Regions from separate parts of the Xanthomonas phaseoli pv. dieffenbachiae genome, predicted to be linked through region 1. Evidence: predicted binding sites of a transcription regulator. Region 1 holds the regulator's gene; the other holds the start of a gene.
The links. The regulator FliA, encoded in region 1, starts transcription of late flagellar genes. The targets are predictions, from matches to a motif close to TAAAGTTTNNCNNNCNNNGGCCGATAA.

Region 2: FLG15_RS12400 (methyl-accepting chemotaxis protein) is a predicted target of FliA. The motif match lies at 2,863-2,889, and genes of this name have one in related genera.

Annotation. Positions count from the first base shown of each region.
Region 1 is NZ_CP041380.1:2,100,007-2,107,237, reverse strand. It holds gene flhF (flagellar biosynthesis GTPase FlhF) at 1-1,049, shown strand, start outside; gene FLG15_RS09625 (MinD/ParA family protein) at 1,036-1,920, shown strand; gene FLG15_RS09620 (RNA polymerase sigma factor FliA) at 1,917-2,684, shown strand; gene cheY (chemotaxis response regulator CheY) at 2,720-3,112, shown strand; gene FLG15_RS09610 (protein phosphatase CheZ) at 3,112-3,738, shown strand; gene FLG15_RS09605 (chemotaxis protein CheA) at 3,741-5,399, shown strand; gene FLG15_RS09600 (DUF6973 domain-containing protein) at 5,946-6,812, opposite strand; gene FLG15_RS09595 (hypothetical protein) at 6,816-7,229, opposite strand.
Region 2 is NZ_CP041380.1:2,708,643-2,715,873, forward strand. It holds gene FLG15_RS12390 (sensor domain-containing diguanylate cyclase) at 1-436, shown strand, start outside; gene FLG15_RS12395 (chemotaxis protein CheW) at 479-988, opposite strand; gene FLG15_RS12400 (methyl-accepting chemotaxis protein) at 1,000-2,658, opposite strand; gene FLG15_RS12405 (DNA-3-methyladenine glycosylase) at 2,971-3,576, shown strand; gene FLG15_RS12410 (DEAD/DEAH box helicase) at 3,516-7,231, opposite strand, start outside.

The DNA of each region.
Region 1 (7,231 bases):
ACGACGCCTTCGCCGACGAAGCCGACTTCGATCTGGACGATGCCCTGCCGCAGATCCTGCCGCCGGCCGCGCTGCCGCCGATCGTGGTCGCCCCGCCGGCCCTGGCCGCCGTGCCGGTTGCCGCCACGCCGGCGCCGCAGAACGACGAAGAACTCAAGCAGCTGCGCGGCGAACTGGCGCTGATGCGGCAGATGATCGAGCGCGAGATGAACCGCCTCACCGACGAGCGCCTGCGTGGCTTGCCGGTGCGCGCCCAGGCGCTGGAACTGATGGACGACTACGGTTTCGACGCCGGCCTGACCCGCGATATCGCCCTGCAGATCCCCGCCGATACCGAATTGCACCGTGGCCGCGGCCTGATGCTGGGCTTGCTGTCCAAGCGTCTGCCGGTGGCCCCGGTGGACCCGCTGGAACGCGGCGGCGTGATCGCCCTGGTCGGCCCGACCGGCGCCGGCAAGACCACCACCATCGCCAAGCTCGCCCAGCGCTTTGCCGCCCAGCACGCCCCGCGCGACGTGGCCCTGGTCACCACCGACACCCAGCGCGTGGGCGGCCGCGAGCAGCTGCACAGCTACGGCCGCCAGCTCGGCATCGCGGTGCACGAGGCCGACAGCGCCGAAAGCCTGCTGGAGCTGCTGGAGCGCCTGCGCGACTACAAGCTGGTGCTCATCGACACCGCCGGCATGGGCCAGCGCGACCGTGCCCTGGCCGCCCAGCTGAACTGGCTGCGCGCCGCCCAGCAGGTCACCTCGCTGCTGGTATTGCCTGCCAACGCCCATTTTTCCGACCTCGACGAGGTCGTACGCCGCTTCGCCCACGCCAAGCCCCAAGGCGTGGTGCTGACCAAACTCGACGAGACCGGCCGCTTCGGCAGCGCCTTGTCGGTGGTGGTCGACCACCAAATGCCCATCACCTGGGTGACTGACGGACAGCGGGTCCCCGACGACCTGCACCGCGCCAATGCCGCCAGTCTCGTTCTTCGCCTTGAAGATTTGCGGCGCGCTGCCGATAAGCCCTGTACTCCGGAGCACAACCATGCAGTCGCGTGAATACGCCAAGCTGACCAACGCCTTCCCCCTGTCGGCGACCCGTCCCGAGCCCTTGGGCCCGGTGCGCACCATTGCCGTGACCGGCGGCAAGGGTGGCGTGGGCAAGACCAACATCTCCGCCAACCTGGCCGTGGCGCTTGCCGACATGGGCAAACGCACCCTGCTGCTGGACGCCGACCTCGGCCTGGCCAACCTGGACGTGGTCTTGGGCCTGGCGCCCAAGTACACCCTGGCCGACCTGATCGCCGGCCGTTGCACGCTCGATGAAGTCATCATCGAAGGGCCCGGCGGCGTGCTGGTGGTGCCGGCCGCTTCCGGTCGCCGCCACATGGCCGAACTGGCCCCGGCCCAGCACATCGGCCTGGTCAACGTGTTCTCCGAACTGGAACGCGACCTGGACGTGATGGTCATCGACACCGCCGCCGGCATCACCGACAGCGTGCTGACCTTCTGCCAGGCCGCCCAGGACACCGTGGTGGTGGTCTGCGACGAGCCGGCCTCGATCACCGACGCCTACGCGCTGATCAAGGTGCTCTCGCGCGAACGCGGCGTGGACCGCCTGCAGATCATCGCCAACATGGTGCGCGACCCCAACGAAGGCCGCCTGCTGTACGACAAGCTCTCCCGCGTCTGCGAGAAGTTCCTCGGCGATGTCTCGCTGAACTATCTCGGCCATGTGCCGCAGGACGACTGGCTGCGCCTGTCGGTGCAGCGCCAGCAACCGGTCATCAAGGCCTACCCCGCCAGTCCGTCGGCGCAGGCCATCGCAGAAATCGCACGCCGTACCTCGCGCTGGCAGGCCCCGACCGTGCCGCGCGGCAACGTCGAGTTCTTTGTCGAACGCATCATCCAACGGGGAGTGGCCGCATGAGCACCGCTACCGCAACCACGGCCAGCGCGCAGTACCGCGCCGTGCAGCGCAACAACGCCAACGACGTGGTGACCCAGCACGCCGACCTGGTCCGCCGCATCGCCCACCATCTGGCGGCGCGCCTGCCGGCCAGCGTGGAAGTGGACGACCTGATCCAGGCCGGCATGATCGGCCTGATCGAAGCCTCGCGCAGCTACGATTCCGAACAGGGCGCGTCCTTCGAAACCTATGCCTCGATCCGTATCCGCGGCTCGATGATCGACGAGATTCGCAGGGGCGACTGGGTGCCGCGTTCGGTGCACCGCCGCGCCCGCGATGCCGCCGCCGCCGTGCGCAAGATCGAACAGAACACCGGCCGCGCCGCCGCCGCCACCGAAGTGGCCGCCGCCATGGAAATGCCGCTGCCCGATTACCTGCGCCTGATGGAAGATGCCGCACGTGGCCAGGTGCTGAGCCTGGAATCGCGCATCGAAGATCACGGCGAGCTGGACACCACCGCCAAGGGTGGCCCCAATCCGCAGCAGATGATGGAGCGTGGCGAATTCGGCCGCGAGCTGGGCAAGGCCATCGGCCAGTTGCCCGAGCGCGAGCAGCTGGTGCTGTCGTTGTATTACGAGCAGGAATTGAACCTGAAGGAAATCGGCGCCGTGCTCGGCGTCAGCGAATCGCGCGTGTGCCAGATCCACGGCCAGGCGGTGGTGCGTTTGCGTGGCCGCCTCAAAGTCTTCGAACTGGCCGATGCCGGCGTCGAAGTCGACGACTGAATTTTTCGCGTAATTTTTCGTGTTAGGAGCTTGATGTGAACAAGAACATGCGGATCCTGATCGTGGACGACTTCTCGACGATGCGACGTATCGTCAAGAACCTGTTGGGCGATCTCGGCTTCACCAATACCGCAGAGGCCGAAGACGGCAACAGCGCCCTGGCCGCGTTGCGTGCCGGCCCGTTCGATTTCGTGGTCACCGACTGGAACATGCCCGGCATGACCGGCATCGACCTGCTGCGCAACATCCGCGCCGACGCCAAGCTCAAGCACCTGCCGGTGATGATGGTGACCGCCGAAGCCAAGCGCGAGCAGATCATCGAAGCGGCCCAGTGCGGCGTGAACGGCTACATCATCAAGCCGTTCACCGCCCAGACGCTGGAAGAAAAGCTGGGCAAGGTGTTCGAACGTCTGGCGGCGACCGCCTGATGAACGCGACCGTGGAAACCGATGCCGAACGTGCCGCCTTGATCGAGCGCCTGCAGAACGCACTCGATGCACTGGAAAGCGGTGACCAGGTCGCCTGGCGTCGCGAGGTGGATCACCTCGCCGCCCTGCGCACGCGCCCGATGATGCAGAGCCTGAGCCGGCTCGCCCGCGAACTCGGCCAGGCACTGGGCGAACTGCCCACCGTGCCCGAAGAAGCCGGCGAGCTGGACGATGCCTGCTCGCGCCTGGACCATGTGGTGGAGATGACCGAGAAGGCCAGCCACCGCACATTGGATCTGGTCGAAGAATGCCGCGAGCTGGCCAACCAGCTGCGCAGCGGCGGGCTCAATCAGGACCAGGGCGCGCTGCTGGAAAAGATGCGCCATAACCTGACCGAACTGTCGCTGGCGCAGAGCTATCAGGATTTGAGCGGCCAGATCATCCGGCGCGTGGCCGGCATCGTGCGGCGTGTGCATGAAGGCTTCGGTGCGCTCGGCTTGCCGCCGAAGAATCCCGAGCCGAAGAAAGACGACGGCGGTCTTGCCGGTCCTGCAATCAAGGGCCTGGACCGTCATGCGGTGTCGCAAGACGACGCCGACGACCTGCTGTCCGGATTGGGGCTGTAACCATGAGTGCTGTTCCAGACGATATTGCTGCCGATTTCATCGTCGAGGCCCAGGAAATCCTGGATCGCCTCGGCGAACAGCTGGTCTCGCTGGAACAGGCGCCAGAAGAAGCCGACCAGCTCAACGCGGTGTTCCGCGGCTTCCACACGCTCAAGGGCGGCGCCGGCTTTCTGGCGATCAAGCCCATGGTGGAGCTGTGCCACGCCGCGGAAGAAACCCTGGGCATGGCGCGCTCGGGCCAGGCGGTGCTGCAGGCGCATCACTTCGATGCCGCACAACAATCGCTGGATTATCTGCAGGCCATGCTGGATGCCATGGGCTTGGGCGAAGCCGTGCCGCATGCGCCGGCCACGTTGATCGCGCAGTTCGACGCCAAGAGCGCCCCGCCGGCGCTCAAGGCCGCACCGCAGGCGGCCGCTGCCAAGCCGGCTGCTGCCGCACATGGCGACGATGCGCATGCGCCCGCCCCCAAGGTGGCCGGCAAGGCCGCGGCCAAGACCGGCGCCGAAGCCGAACAGACCGTGCGCGTGGACACCAAGCGCCTGGACGCCATCGTCAACCTGATCGGCGAACTGGTGCTCTCGCGCAACCGCTTGAAGACCTTGCGCACCCGCCTGCGCGATGAAGAACTCGACCGCGCGGTCAGCACGCTGGACATCGCTACCGCACGCTTGCAGACCGCGGTCATGCGCACCCGCATGCAACCGGTCAGCAAGGTGTTCGCCCGCTTCCCCAAGGTGGCCCGCGACGTCGCGCGCACCCTGTCCAAGGAAGTGGAACTGGAACTGATCGGCGCCGAAACGGAGCTCGATCGTAATCTGGTCGAAGCCCTGGCCGACCCCTTGGTGCACCTGGTGCGCAACGCCATCGACCACGGCATCGAATCGCCGGCCCTGCGCGAAGCCACCGGCAAACCGCGTAGCGGCCATGTGCGCCTGTCGGCGCAGCAGGAAGGCGACTACGTCAGTATCGAAATCCAGGACGACGGCGCCGGCATCGACCCGGAGCGCCTGCGCGAGATCGCCCGCAACAAGGGCCTGATCGACGCCGAAGCCGCCGCCCGCCTGAGCACCGACGAGTGCTTACACCTGATCTTCATGCCGGGCTTCTCGACCAAGGCGGAAGTCACCGACATCTCCGGCCGTGGCGTGGGCATGGACGTGGTGCAGTCCCGTATCCGCGAACTGAGCGGGCAGATCCAGATCCAGTCCGAACTGGGCCGCGGCAGCCGCTTCATGATCCGCGTGCCGCTGACCCTGGCGATCTTGCCGACCCTGCTGGTGCAGGCCGGCGAAGCGGTCTATGCGTTGCCGCTGGCACGCGTGGTCGAAGTGCTGCACGCACCGCAGACCTCGCTGGGCTGGTTCGACGGCCGCGCCGTGCTCGACCGCCGCTCGCACACCCTGCCCCTGATCGACCTGCGCCGCTGGCTGGGCGTGCCGGCCGAACAGCCGCCGCTGCTGACCGTGGTGCTGTTGCAGGCCGGCGAAACCCGCTTCGGCCTGGTGGTGGACCAGGTGCGCGGCCGCGAGGAAGTGGTGATCAAGCCCCTACCCCGCGCCCTGCGCGGCCTACCCGGCTACGCCGGCGCCACCCTGATCGGCGACGGACGCATGGCGCTGATCCTGGATGTGGATGGATTGCGCTCCAGCGATCATTGATTTTTGGGATTCGGATTCGGATTCGGATTCGGATTCGGATTCGGATTCGGATTCGGGAATCGGGAATCGGGAATCGTCAAGACGATCCTGGCTGCTGATTTAACGACAACGGCCGCGTACTGCGGCCGTTGTCGTTTCACTAGCAGCATCGCCGCCGATTTACGCCGCCATGCGCGTAGGCATCGGCGCGATGGTTTGGCGACGACCAGGCTGCCGTGGAAGTGAACCTGGAACCGTTATTTGCAATCCGAAACTGGAGGCGCACCGAAGCGGTCGCCTTGAATCCGGAAAAAGAAAGCGCCGTGGCAGCTACAACAAAGCCTCAGATGGCCGCGTGAGACAGGCGCCAACGACCTCGACATGCACCGACTGCTCGCCAGCATCCGCTTTCATCTACAGCAGCAATACGCCCTGGGCCACAAGGCGTTCCGCGCGAGGGTCGAACCAAGACCCCCCGCTTTGCGGGCGTCAGGCCCGTATATCGGCCACGCAAGCCGAGCCTCATTGACTGATAAGTTCACCTGCCCCCCCCGTTAATCCGGCCGGCTACCGTCCAGGCGCAGGCGCATGTTGTGCAGCCTGTGACTGCGCTTGGTCGTAGGCGTGGACGGCATTCTGCTGGTCGGCCATGTAGAGGCTCTGGCGCATATCGGGTGCCGGCGTCGTTGCGTCTACCTGCACACGAAATCCTGGCGTCTTCCCAGCCACAAAGATATGGTCATCACGCAGGACGACACCGGCGAGCTGGTCAACCCGTTCCACACCGGCCTGCTTTGCGGCGATCATCACCTCGGCGACTTTGGTATCGGAAACTGATGCCGGCAGCTGCCCACGCAGGGTGTTGAAATACGCACGATCCGGATGCGTGTCCGGGAACCTGTCATGCGCCTGGTCCTGCAAGCGCGACACATCCTTGTTGATCCGGTCAACATCGCTGCTGGTCACAAGGTCCCGTTCTGGATCTCCCTGGGGGCGCGCCAGGCGTGGATCGTCAGGAAACAACTGCCTGAGGCGTGGATCATTCAAACCGGCCGCCAGATCACCGTGACGCAGCGCCTCGTATGCCTGACGCGCAAGCGCATCCTGCCGGGCGGTCTGATCGCCGAGCCGGCGGCCGGCTTCGTTGTTCCACAAGTCCATCCGGTGTTCGTAAGGATCATTTGGATGGGCCGGCCCAATCTCGGCCTCATCCCCGAACTTACGTGCAATCCACTGCTGCCCTAACGCGAGCTGGGTGACACGGCCGCTGGTATACGCATGCCGGAAGGCATCGAGCTGATCATTGTGTCCCTGCGACTGGAACGTGCCATCGGGACGCTTTGCCAAGGTGATGCCGCTCAACTGTTCGTAGTGCCGATACGCTTCCTGCTCGATCTCACGCTTGGCGCCCTTCGGATCGGTGATATCGACCATGGCTCAGCCTCCCTGCGCTGCCTTCTGAAACTCGATAGGCCCTTGATAGCCCGGATACTTCTTCTTGATCAGGATGCGATCGGATGGCGTCACGCAGCTATCCTCGAGGGAATTGGCCACATGTGCCTCATCCACGAAGAACTCTTCATAAGGCAGCGGCAGCACGGATGTCTCCCCGCCCTGATCGAACTTGAGCAACAAACTGTCGTCGCGCTCGAAGCACAACGTCTTCCAGGCGAAATCCGTCAGCGTCCCGGCCTCAACCACAGCCGAGTCCTTGCCGGCCAACAGCGTCACAACATGCTCGGAGAACTGTTTCTTTGAAATCGGCGGCTCGGTCATGGCGCATCCTGCAAAGGCGGCAACGACCACTGTGGCCACTGCCGAAACGTGGGGGCGGAAGATAGCGAATGGCATAT
Region 2 (7,231 bases), 610 kb from region 1:
CGATGCGCCCAGCGCTGCCGCTGATGCGCCACTGGGTTTCATGCTGCTCGAACTGGATGGCTTCAAGCGGCAGAAATTGCAGGCCGGCGCGGCAGCGGCCGATGCCACCTTGCTGCAGGTCGCTACATTGCTGGAAACGCAGCTTCCGCCTGCCGCAATCGTGGCGCGCCTGGCCTGCGATCAATTCTGCGTGGCGTTGCCGGCGACCGCTGCATCTGCGGCCTTCGCCACTGCCGAAGACTTGCGCAAGGCGGTGGAAGGCGCGCGCTGGCCCACCGGTCCGTTGACGCTCAGCGCAGGTGTGGTGGAGGTGGCCACGCCAACCGCGCTCGACAGCAATACCTTGCTGGCCCGTGCGCGGCACGCGTTGCAGCAGGCGCGTGGCGATGGCCGCAACCGCGTGCACCGCTTCGACGGTTGGCAGCTGCGGGCCTGATCGACGCAGTCCGCGCCGATCGCCCTGCGGCATGGCTGTCGCTCAGGCCGCCAGTGCGTCGGTGTTTCCGGCGATCTCGTCCACCTGCAGCACTTGCTCCATCTCCAGCAGGACTACAAAGCGCTCGCCGACCTTGCCCATGCCGCGTAGCAGATCGCGGCGGATATGCGTGCCGAACGACGGCGCCGCTTCGATGTCCTGGTCGGCCAGTTCGATCACTGCATTGACCGCATCCACCAGCACGCCAATCACCTGCGTGCCCTGTGCCTGCTCGGTGGCCAGAATCACGATGCAGCTGCGTTTGCCGATCGTGCTGTCTGCGCGCCCCAGCCGCGATTGCAGGTCCACCACCGGCACCACCGCGCCGCGCAGATTGATCACCCCGCGCACGCAATCGGGCATCGACGGTACCGGCGTGGGAGCGCGGTATTGAATGATCTCGCGAATGCCGAGAATGCTGGTGGCGAAGGTTTCGCCATCCAGTTGAAAGGTCAGGTATTGCGCGGCGACATCGGCGTCGCCGGGCATCACATCAAGCGTCGGTGCGGTCATTGGTCGCTCTCTCAGAAACGCGCGAACTGGCCTTCGTCGGGACCCTCGGACATCGCATACGCCGGCGCTGCGTTGCTGCGCCAGCCACGCGTGCCCGCCGCACGCGCCGGCCGCGCGGCGACCTGCTTGCCGCGCTTGGGCGGCGCAGTCTGGGCGCCCTGCCCGCCCAGCCGGAAGAACGCCATGCTTTGCTGCAACTGTTCGGCCTGCGCGCTCATTTCCTCGGCAGTGGCGGCCAGTTCTTCGGATGCGCTGGCGTTCTGCTGGGTGGTCTGGCTCAACTGCACGACCGCCGAATTGATCTGGCTGACGCCGGAAGATTGCTCCTCGGAGGCGGCGGAAATTTCCTGCACCAGATCGGAGGTGCGCTTGATGCTGGGCACGATCGAATCCAGCAAACGGCCGGCGCGGTCGGCCAATTCCACGCTCGAACTGGCCACCTCGCCGATTTCCTGCGCGGCTACCTGGCTGCGCTCGGCCAGCTTGCGCACCTCGGCGGCGACCACGGCAAACCCCTTGCCATGCTCGCCGGCGCGCGCGGCTTCGATCGCGGCATTGAGCGCAAGCAGATTGGTCTGGTACGCGATGTCGTCGATGATGCCGATCTTCTGCGCGATCTGCTTCATCGCCTGGGTGGTGGCAACGACCGCTTCGCCACCTTCCACGGTTTCTTTCGCGGCCTGGGTAGCCATGCCGTCGGTGACGCGCGCGTTTTCGGTGTTCTGGCTGATCGATGCGGTCATCTGCTCCAGCGAGGCGCTGGTTTCTTCCACACCGGCGGCCTGTTCGCTGGCCGCCTGCGACAACGACTGCGCGGTGGCGCTGACTTCTTCGGACGCACTGGCGAGCGTTTCGGCGCTGGTGTTGACCTCGCCGACCACCTGCGACAGCTTCTGCACCATGGTGCGCATCGCTTCGAGCAATTGCGCGGTTTCGTCGCGGCCGTGCACATCGATGCGCATGGTGAGATCGCCTTCGGACAAGCCATTGGCCACCGCCACCGCGCGGCGGATCGGCCCGGTGACGCTGCGGCTGATCACCACACCGAGAATGGCACCGAGCAACACGCCGCTGCAGATGATGGCGACCAGCAGCCTGGAACTGCGCGTATGGATCGCATCGGCTTCCGCGTTGGCCGCCGCGGCGCTGCGCTCGCGCAGGCCGCTCAGGTCGGTCATCAGGTTATCCACTTCGTCCGAGCTGGCACGTACCGCGCGCGACAGCGCGGCCAGTTCCGGATTAGCCTCGCGCAGCGCTTCGCGGTTGGCGGCTTCGATGAAGCGGCCGCGCTCGTCCAGATATTTCTGCCAGGCGCGATCGAATTGCGCCAGCTTGTTCTTGCCTTCTTCGCTCTGGAAGCTCGCACGCGCACGGGTCATGTAATCGACCACCTTGGCGGTGTATTTGTCGATGTTCTGCACATGCGACTGGCGCTCTTCTGCGCTGCTGGCCAACAGCAGATTGGCGCGCGCGCGCCCTGCATAGATGAGGTTGATATTGGCTTCCTTGACGTTGGACATGCCGAGCAATTCGCGCTCGTACAACGAACTCGACAGCGCATTGATACGGCCGGAGTTGGAATAGCCCACCCACCCGATGCATGCGCCGATCGCCGAGACGATCAGGAATGCCACGATCAGTCTGGTTCCGATTCTGAAGTTGCCTAACATTGGGGAGTTCTCTCAAGAGGGATGCGTGGGCGACATGCGCTGCAGGAAGGCGATGGCGCTGCGCGTACCGCGCATGGCGATACGGCTGGTCTAACCCATCGCTAATGGCTATCGGCGACGACAAAACGCGCTTGAGATGCGTCCGGGGCCGCGGCGCCTATTCATCGAATCGAATCTGCGCTTTTGTGACAGATCACGCGCTCATCACGGGCCATATTCGGAAAAACCCTACCCCCGCCCGTGCGCTATCCAGGCCAATCCGCCGGGACATCACGTCCGCGTCGCTATGCTTTGGCCATGCCTGCAACGCCCTTGCCCCGTACGTTCTATGCCCACGACGCCCGCCAGGTCGCGCCGCAATTGCTCAACAAGGTGCTGGTCAGCGCCGACGGACGCCGCGGGCGCATCACCGAAGTGGAAGCCTATTGCGGCAGCGACGACCCGGCAGCGCACTCGTTCCGCGGCATGACGCCGCGCACGCGGGTGATGTTCGGTGCGCCCGGGCACCTGTATGTGTATTTCATCTATGGCATGCACTGGGCAATCAATGCGGTCTGCGGCGGTGCGCCCGGGCACGCGGTGCTGATCCGCGCGCTAGAACCGCTGGACGGGGTCGACCACATGCAGGCCGCGCGCGGCGCCGCGCCCGTCACCGCCTTGACCACCGGCCCAGGCCGCCTGGCGCAGGCGTTCGGCGTGACCGCCGCCGACAACGGGCTGGATCTCAGCACTGCGGCCGCGCGGCTATGGATCGAAGACGACGGCATGCCGCCTCCGTCCAACCCAGTGGCAACGCCGCGCATCGGCATCCGCAAGGCGGTCGATGCGCCCTGGCGGTGGGTGGTTGCAGATAGTCGCTATGTGTCGCGCCCGCTTCCGCGCGCGACCGGAAAAGCCACGCTGCTTGCCGGCGATTGAGCCAGCCAGCGCTCCATCGGCGATTGCTCGGCCGCGCCCGGCCCGCGCTGTAGCAGGCGCAACGCCTGCTCGGCCTGCGTGGGGGTGAGCTCCTGCAAGGCCTGGAAGCGGTCTGCCGCCCACACCGCCATCGGCAGCCCATCCAGCGAAGCGACCCGATTGCCCGGCACGCGCGTGACCCGCTCGCCCGGCAGCAGACTGCCGAGCAGATTGCTTGGGTCGCTCGCACTGATGCAGATCCACTGCTGCGGCAATGGCTGCGCGCGCACGCGGCGCAAGGCCGCAATCGCCTCCGGCAACGCAAACTGCTCGCCGGACAACCCGGCGATAAACCGCCCGCTGCGGATTTCGCCGCGCGCTTCGAGCCGTTGATACATGCGCAGCAATTCGCGCCATGGCGGCAGCCACGCGGCCTCGCATTCGAGCAGCCGCCAACACACCACGCCGTAGCGGCGCAACAACGTGCGCGCCACGTGCTCGAGCGTGTCCTGATGGCGCTGCGCGGCCTCGGCAAGCGGCAGCTCGGGCAGCGCTCGCACCGGCGCCCAGCGGCCCGCATCGCGGATGCCCAGCGCGCTGGCACGGCGACGCTGCCGCGACAGTGCCGACGGCCGCTTGGACGCCGGCACCAGCAGCGCGCGCAGGCCGGCATAGCTGTCGCAATGCGCGCGGCCGCGCATTACCAGCTCGCTCAACGCATCTTCCAGCTCGGTGTTCATCAGATGTGCCGCGTCGGCGATTTCATCGAAGAACAGCGCGCCTTGCTGCTGCAACACGTCCATGACGCGTTGCGCGCGCGAACCCAATGGCGCGTCGTCGGCATCGCGCGCCAATGCGCTCCAACGCTGCGCTTCGCGCCGTGGCAGCAGCACGATCGGCGTGCTGCGCAGTGCAGCGCCGCTGCGGCCACCGCCGGGCCGCAAGCGTGCCCATAGCGTGCGCCCGGCGGTGCACAACTCGTCCAGCCAGGCCGGTTGATAGTCGCGGATGCGCGCCGGCAATAGCTCGCTCTCCCACAGCACCGCAGGCGCCTCGAAGCCCTCGAGCTGCCCCACCACCCCGGCCAGCGCATCCGGCCCAGCCACCCGGCTGCTGCTGTCCACGTGCTGCCACTCGAACAGAAAACGCGCGTAATCGCGCTGCGATACCGGTTCGATCTCGCGGCGCAGACGCCCCAATGTGTAGCGGTGGATGCGTGCCAACAGATGGCGCTCGCACCACTCTTCGGCCTGCGCGTGCGCACTGAACTGCCCGGCCATGACATAGCCCTCGCGTTGCAGGGCCGCCAGCGCCAGCGCGATCTCTGATTCGGGCACCAGCAACGCCTGGGACAGGGCCGGCACCTGTGCCGGGCCGACCGCAGACAGGCGCCCGCGCAGCAGTTCGCGCACCGCCCAGTCGCGCTGCCAGTCGGCAACACGGCAATCGGCCGGCGCCTGCAGCGGCGGCTGCGCAGTTGCTTGCCGATACAACGGCATGAACCAGTCGATGCGCTCGGCGCTGATCCACAGCGCCGGGCTGCCGTGCAAGGCAATACAGCTGGCACGACCCGCTGCGGCCAGCGCGCCCAACCATGCCTGCCACTGCGCATCGGTGGCCTCTGCGACCGGCAGCACGCCCAGCCCCACCAGTGCCTCATGCATCTCTTCGGCATCGCGCGGCTGTGGCCAGGCCTCTTCGCGAACGGCCTCGATGGCTTGCGGATCGAGCTGGCCCAGGTCGTCGCTGCTCTGCGGCGTGTAGCGCCGACTTTGCACGGCCTGGGTGCGGCGTTCTTCCAGCGGCGCATCGTCGAGGAATGCATACGGACGCGCATTCAAGGCTTCGGCGGCCAGTGGCGACGGCGCAGCCAGGTCGCGTGCGACCAGCGTCACCGCGCCCGATTCCAGACCGCGCAATACCTGCAGCCAGCCTTCGCTATCCATGGCGTGGTGCAGGCAATCTTCCAACGTCTGCGCCACCAACGGATGGTCCGGCACCTCGCGCTCGCCGACCAGGTTCTCCGCACAGGCCACCTGGTCCGGGAATACCGTAGCGAGCAAATCTTCGGACTTCATGCGTTGCAACTGCGGCGCAACCTTGTTGCCGCCACTGAAGCGCGGCAGCGCCATCGCGTTGGTCGCGTTCCAGCGCCAGCGCACGCCGAACAGCGGTGCATCCAGCAATGCCTGGATCAATACATGCTCGGCCGAGGACGAATGCAGGTAACGGCCAACCTCTTCCAGCGCAAAGCTATGACTGGTCGACAGCGACAACACAATCGCATCTTCGGTGGCTGCCGCCTGCAATTCGAAATTGAAGGTGCGGCAAAAGCGCTTGCGCAGCGCCAGCCCCCATGCACGATTGATGCGGCTGCCGTATGGCGAATGGATGACCAGCTGGGTACCGCCGCTGGCATCGAAGAAGCGCTCCATCACCAGGCACTGCTGGGTGGGCATCGCGCCCAACGCCGTGCAAGCGCTTGCCAGATAATCCACCAGTTGCCGCGTCGCTTCGGCAGACATCTCCAGCTCGCGCTGCAGCCAGTCGCGCGCGGCTTGGTGCGGCGCGGTGTCCAGACGCGTGGCAATCTCGCCACGCAGGCGCGACACCGCCGCAGACAGTTCATCGCTGCGACCCGGCGCTTCGCCCAGCCAGAACGGAATGTTCGGCGGCGCACCCTTGGCATCTTCCACGCGCACGCGCCCGGCTTCCACGCGCAAGATGCGGTAGCTCGCGTTGCCGAGCTGGAACACATCGCCGGTGAGGCTTTCGACGGCGAAATCCTCGTTCACCGTGCCGATCTTTTCGGCTTGCGGTTCCAGCACCACGCTGTAGTCGCCGGTTTCGGGAATGGTGCCGCCGGAGGTGAGCGCCGTCATGCGCGCACCGCGCCGGGCGTGCAAGCGCCGATGCACCGCATCGCGATGCAGGTAGCCGGCGCGCGGACCGAGCCGGGTGCTGAAGCCATCGCACAACATGCGCACCACGCTGTCGAAGCTGGCACTGCTCAACCCGGCGAACGGCCACGCGCGCCGCACCAGCGCGAACAGCGCATCTTCGTCCCAGTCTTCGCAGGCGGTTTCGGCAACGATCTGCTGCGCCAGCACATCCACCGGCGCTGGCACGATGCGCAAGGCATCCAGTTCGCCGCGGCGGATGCTGTCCAGCAGCGCGGCGCATTCGACCAGTTCGTCGCGGGTTTGCGGAAACAGGCGCGCCTTGGGCGTACCGCCGACCTTGTGTCCGGAACGCCCGGCGCGTTGCAGGAAGGTGGCGATCGAGCGCGGCGAACCGAGCTGGCAGACCAGATCGACATCGCCGATATCCAGCCCCAGTTCCAGCGATGCGGTCGCCACCAACACGGTGAGGTCGCCGGCCTTGAGCCGTTGCTCGGCCAGCAGGCGCGTCTCGCGCGAAAGGCTGCCGTGATGCGCCGACACGCGCTGCTTGCCGAGCAGATCGCCCAGATGCCGCGCCGCGCGTTCGGCCATGCGCCGTGTGTTGACGAACACCAGCGTGGTGCGATGCTGCTGCGCCAGTGCGGCCACATCGGCGTACACCTGCAGCCACTGGTCGTTGGACATCACCACGCTCAGCGGCGTGGGCGGCAACGCCAGGGCCAGGTCACGCCGGCGGGTGTAGCCGATATCGACGATCTCGCACGGCGGCGGCA